DNA from 2 places in the Exiguobacterium sp. BMC-KP genome. Region 1 is predicted to be linked to the other one. Evidence: riboswitches for the same ligand, from Rfam matches in the RefSeq annotation. Region 1 holds a riboswitch; the other holds the start of a gene.
The links. A riboswitch is a leader RNA that binds a small molecule or an ion and turns the genes downstream of it on or off. The one in region 1 is predicted to bind thiamine pyrophosphate.
Positions count from the first base shown of each region.

Region 2: another riboswitch for thiamine pyrophosphate. It lies ahead of ADM98_RS10130 (ECF transporter S component); the one in region 1 lies ahead of thiD (bifunctional hydroxymethylpyrimidine kinase/phosphomethylpyrimidine kinase).

Region 1 covers NZ_LGIW01000013.1:118,256-121,357, forward strand. Annotated here, with positions in the region: gene thiE (thiamine phosphate synthase) at 1-114, opposite strand, end outside; gene thiM (hydroxyethylthiazole kinase) at 104-871, opposite strand; gene thiD (bifunctional hydroxymethylpyrimidine kinase/phosphomethylpyrimidine kinase) at 852-1,655, opposite strand; TPP riboswitch at 1,771-1,881, opposite strand; gene ADM98_RS03460 (murein hydrolase activator EnvC family protein) at 1,946-3,102, opposite strand, start outside.
Region 2 covers NZ_LGIW01000015.1:856,974-860,075, reverse strand. Annotated here, with positions in the region: gene ADM98_RS10135 (ABC transporter ATP-binding protein) at 1-810, opposite strand, end outside; gene ADM98_RS10130 (ECF transporter S component) at 807-1,379, opposite strand; TPP riboswitch at 1,480-1,578, opposite strand; gene ADM98_RS10125 (50S ribosomal protein L25/general stress protein Ctc) at 1,675-2,352, opposite strand; gene ADM98_RS10120 (GNAT family N-acetyltransferase) at 2,645-3,102, opposite strand, start outside.

The DNA of each region.
Region 1 (3,102 bases):
TAGTTGCACGATGGTTACCCCACCTAAAATCGCTTCTTCAACGACCGTTTCGATAGCAACTCCTGGATGATATCTACGATCCGTCACGGCGTAAATCGAATAATCAATTACCACGTTCCGTCACCTCCGTCAGATCTTGTTCCGTCATCAGGCTGATGGCATTGAACAACTCTCGTTTAAAATCGCCTAGACCTTGTGCCGATGCTGCCCGCTCTCCTGCTTTTCCCATGACGAACGTTCCATGAACTGCCGCCTCATACGCCGTATAGCCTGCACCAAGGAAGCTAGCAATTATCGATGCCGTCATACAACCTGTTCCTGTGATGTCTCCAAGACGAGGAGTACCCACGTTCAATTCCATTTCGCGTGTGCCATCCGTGATGTAATCGATTGGACCGGTGACGACGACGACGGATTGCTGTTTGCGTGCGAATATACGGATACTTTCTCGATCCATGCTTCCGTCTCCCACAGCATCGACTCCCTTCGTTCGTCCATTCTCTCCAAGTAGAGTCTTGATTTCAGAGACATTTCCTTTAATGATCGTACATCCGAAATCGATTAATTCTTTTGAGAAATCGGTTCTTAATGTCGTAGCTCCTGCTCCGACTGGATCGAGGATGATTGGAACGTTCAATCGTCCTGCTTCACGTACTGCCAGTCGTTGTGCTTCCTGCATTTCTGCATCAAGTGTACCAATGTTCAAGACAAGAGCTTGTGCGAGTCGAACCATCTCTTCTACTTCTCGAATGTCTTCCGCCATGACGGGGGATGCCCCAACAGCTAATGTGACGTTTGCGCAATCGTTAATCGTCACCGTATTCGTCAGATGGTGAATGAGTGGTTTCTGTTCAAGAATGGTCGTAAACATGTGCATCCCTCCAAAGTGAATGAAAATGGTGTGTCGGTCCAATACCTTGTCCGAGGACAAATCCATGACGGATTGCTTCCGTGACATAGCTTTTTGCCTGTCGTACACTACCTGGTAAATCTTCTCCCAGCGCCATCCGTGCTGCAATCGCTGCAGATAAGGTACAACCCGTTCCGTGGGTATGTTGGTTGTCTAACCGTTCGGATGTGAAGCGATGTTCTTTCGTTCCGTCAAACAATAAATCCGTCGCCTCTCCGGGTAAGTGTCCACCCTTTAATAAGACTGCGCCCGTCTGCGTAGCCAATTGATGCATCGCAGACCGCATGTCCTCTAGATTGGTTACTGACTTTCCCGTTAAACGCTCAGCTTCTAGTAAATTTGGTGTAATGAGTGTCGCAAGTGGTAGTAACTCCATAATCAGTGCTTGTTCTGCCTCTGTCCGTAACAAGGCATGTCCACCTTTTGCGACCATGACTGGGTCTAATATGATCGGAACTGTCTGTTTACGAAGATGTGTAGCGATGACACGAATCGTCTGCGCATTCGAGACCATCCCGATTTTGATCGCATCGACACGAATATCTGAAAAAATCGATGTTAACTGGGCATCAACGATTTCCGGAGATAGCTCTTCCACCGCTTGAACACCTAATGTATTTTGCGCCGTGACAGCAGTCAGAACACTCATTCCATAAACGCCTAAAGCCGAAAATGTTTTTAAATCTGCTTGAATTCCAGCTCCACCACCGGAGTCGGATCCTGCAATCGTCAATACATGTTTCATGTTTCTCTCACCTTCCCATCGAGCAATGTAAGGGAGTCGTTACCGACAAAAAAAGCGCCGACCGCTGTAAAAAAGCAGTCGACGCTATACAAAAGCGTTATACACGCATTCCGATATCCGTTCGGCTCAACTTTCCTACGCTGGTATTATCCAGTTCAGGTAATAGGGTCGAAAACAGATTGGTTTTCCTCTCAGCCAGATTCCTCCAGCTCCCCTAGTTGCTCAAGTATTCGTTTCGCCTTAACTGTAGCATAGGGAACAAAAAAAAACGAGCCGAAGCCCGTTTTTGATTACAGATATGCTAATGGATTCACTGCATTCAGAGGAGAAGAGGCACTGTATTGATACCCTCCGACATGTAGTTCGAAATGCAAGTGTGGTCCTGTTGAATTTCCCGTACTACCAAGTGTTCCGACTTGCTGACCTTGAGAAACGGTTTGTCCTGCATGAACAGACAATGAACTCATATGGGCGTAGACAGTCGTGTACACTTTCCCGTCAAGGAAGTGCGAAATCATGACGTGATTCCCGTAAGGTCCACCACCTGATGCGGTAATGACCGTTCCGGCTGCTGATGCGACGATTGGAGATCCGACGGGACCTTTAAAATCGACACCATTATGGAATGTATAACCGTTTGCTCCACTAGCTGGTCCAAAACCTTGTGAGACGCCACCAGAAGATGGTCGAACAAATTTCCCACCACCTGAAACGATTGGTGTTGCATCTGAACTTGTTGATTCTGTATTCTTATTTGCTTGTTTTGCTGCTTGAGCATTCGCTTTAGCGGCTTTTTCAGCTGCTGCTTTCTCTGCTGCTGCTTTTTCAGCCGCTGCTTTAGCAGCAGCTTTCGCTGCCGCAATCGCACGTTCTTGAGCTTCAAGAGTCGCTTGCAGTTCTTTTGCATCTAGAAGTTCTGTCGTGAACTTCGTCTTACCTTTTCGTAATTTTTTCAGTGTAGCACTACGCTCTTTCATTTGAACTTTTAACGCTTTCTTTTGTTCAAGCAATACTTTCTTTTCTTGCATTTGCTCCGCTTTTTTCTCGACGAGTGCTTGTTTTGCTTCTGCTAATTTTTGTTGTGTCGCGATGTAATCCGAAATCATTTTATCATCTTGCTCAGCGATTTTTTTCCCAGCCATGACACGGCTAAATAAATCACCCAAATCCTTTGATCCAAAAATGACTTCTTCCCATTTAATCGAGTTCCCATCGTTTTCTTGGAACACACGTAAGCGATCACCAAGAAGTTCTTCCTGCTTCTGTAGCATCTCTTCGTAACGAACGATATCTGCTTTTAACTCGTCAATTCGAACGTTCAACTGTTTAATTTGTTTATTTTTTTCGGAAACTTGGAAAATCTTTTCGTTAATCGCTGCATCAATTTGATTGATTTGACGTTGTTCTTTTGAAATTTTCGACTCTTGTTTTTTAATCGCTTTTTCTA
Region 2 (3,102 bases), on a different contig from region 1:
CAATTCAGAAACGTGCAACAAGGGAAGTCCTGCTGGAACGACAGGGGGAGGCGCGAAAAGTCGTGCCGCTTGTGGTCCATCCGCTGGTAATGTCTCAAGTGTATAAGGAAAGAGCGACGGAACGGCGATGCCTTTTGATTGAAGCCGCACGTAGGCATGTGGAAACAGGTCTCGTGGATGCGCTGTCACGGTAATCGTTCCTTCTTCAAGTAAGACGACTTGGTCGACATACGGTAAACAGACATCGAGTTGGTGCTCGATTAACACAATCGTTAAATCGTGCTCTTTCTGGATTCGAAAGATCAATGCCATCAGTTCGTGTTGTCCGATCGGATCAATCTGCGCCGTCGGTTCATCGAGTAGTAGAATGGTTGGTTCGAGTGCTAGGACTGCAGCGAGCGCCAGTCGCTGTTTCATTCCCCCAGAGAGACTAGCGATTGGTGTTGAAAAGGGGAGGGGAAGACCGACGAGTACCAGCAACTGCTCAATTCGTTCATCCATCTCCGCGCGTGGGATTGATTTGTTTTCTAAGCTAAAGGCGATTTCACGTCCAATCGTTTCCATGCAAAATTGCTCGTCTGGATTTTGGAACAGAATGCCGACAGAACCGGATCGGCTCACCGTGCCAGTCTGTTCGACTTCGATTGTCTCTGGCGTCAGTCCAGCAAGCGCATGAAGCAACGTTGTCTTACCACTTCCGCTACGGCCAAGTAGAAGCGTCGTTCCTTGGTCGATCGTTAGCGTTACATGATCGAGCACTGATTTCATCTGACCGGGATAACGAATACTTAGGTCGTCAACGGTAATCATGCGACCTCCCGTTTCACACGTCCGGCTGCAAAACCACTTAACACACCAGTCGCAACGAGGCGACGGACGAGAATCCATGCGAGTAAGCCACCAAGTAATGCACCGCTGATCAATTGTAGTCCAATCGTCACGAGTAACGTCGTCGTCGTGTAATAACCAAAGCCATTCGCAACCAGGCTGTAGACGATACTTCCGACTGCTGCTCCGACACCAGACAACATCAGTGTCCATGCGTCATAACGACGGTAACGCGTCATCGCAAAGACGAGTTCCGCACCAAGACCTTGGCAGACACCAATTAACAGTGCCGATAATCCGAAGTGACTCCCCGTGAACAGTTCGACTGCTGCTGCGACGACTTCCGCAATTAACGCGGCACCTGGCTTTTGGATGATTGCTGCGACAAGCGGACTTGCGATGATCCAAATCCCGAACATCCAGTTAGCACCAACGGGACCGAAGATCGCAGACATCGGTAACCACAGTGTCGACCAACCGAGATAGATGACACCGCAAGCGACGGCGAGCATCATCATGACCATGATTTCTTTCATTTTCCAGTGTTGCATTAGATACGTCCTCCTTAGAATGGGGGAGACAACAAAAAAGACCGCCCTCCGTAAAAAAGAGAGCGGTCCTCAGAAAAACTGCGCGTAGCAGGAGTCATTGGATGTGATCGCTCCACTTTCCTACGCTAGTATGAACTAGATCAGGTTCGAAGGGTCCGAAGTGAATCGTCTCAGCCAATGGGCTCCCCTAGTGGATATAGTGAATAGTTGATACGCTGTTCACTTTAGGCAATCTTCTGTCTATTGTCAAGACACAAAAAAACGATACGCCACTTGGGGCGTATCGTTGGATAGCTTATTTGTTGTCTTCGTTCTCTTCAGCTGCTTCTTCTGAAGACGCTTCTGTTGCTTCGCCTTCATTTTCTTCGCCAGCTTCAGCTTGTGCCTCTGCTTCCGCTTCTTCGATTTCTTCAAGATCCTGCTCGAGTGTAGACTCGACGACTGCTGCGACTTGAATGTCACCTTCAGTGACGATACGGAAATCTTTTTGCTCTGGAAGATCGGCTACAGAGATTGAATCTCCGATTTCGAGGTTCGTGACGTCAACTTCGACGTTCTCTGGTAATTTATCTGGTGTAGCTGCAACTGTTACTTTAAAGAGTGTTTGTGAGAGGAATCCACCAACTTTTGCACCGGCTGCTTCGCCAACGAGTACAACGTCTGCTTCCACTTCTGTTTCTTCATCCATTTTCACAGCGATGAATTCAACGTGATCAACTGTTGGTGTGAAGACATCCATGTCACGACGGTTAATCAAGACGTTAACGTTTTTTCCGTCGAGTTTAAGTGAAATCAAGACGTTCTCACCGTTCTCACGAACGATTTTTAACAATTCTTTTTCTTCGAATGCGATTGGTGTACTTTCCACTTTGTAACCATACACGACACCAAGAGCTTTTCCTTCATGACGTAATTGTTTACGGAGTGAGCGTGGACGTACCTCGCGTTTTTCGACTGTTAATTTAACTGACATGTTCATTTCCCCCTTGAATTTAGTATAGCCCTCAAAAGGTAATGAATGTAGGAGCAGGACGAATCCTGAACAATATGAAATCATGCTAAGACCATCGGTTTCAGACTCTCTTGAATCTGACGCTTTCGTGACTTTGCATTTCTCTCCCAGGTCATTACGCTGATATTGAGAAACATGTGTGAGTAAGTCACCGGTTTGATGCGGTGCTAATGAGTTTATACCCCTATGTTTTAAATCCTTAAACCTCTTTTTTTATTTTTTTAAAGTCGAAAGACCTCCAAACCGCTTGAAATCAAGGGTTGAGAGGTCTTTCGTTTTTTTCATTTTTTATGGTGATTCGTTGATTTTCACGGACTAACACACGAACGAGACGTTCGATTTGCCGCATCGTCGTCTGCCCCATCGTCGAAATTTGAAGCCACTGATTGCGAACGAGATAGTCGCTTTCATACTGGACGTGATACCCCTGAATCCGAAGAGCATCGCCTACATCAGTTGCTGACGGATGAACGATGGTTAAAATGCCTGGTGCTTGTGCTTCTTGTTGAGCGAGCAATTGAAAGCCCGTTGCGCGGACGGCTTGTTCGAGATAAGTCATCTTAATTGCTGCTTGATCGAGATCGAGAGCGTCCAGTGCTGCCTGACAGGCGAGCAACAGATTTGAGGAGCCAGAAAAAGCAATTCCATCCGCATAGAGACCGAGATCCAGATAACGTGGAATAGAGGGAGAAGGTAAGACGTTATCTACGT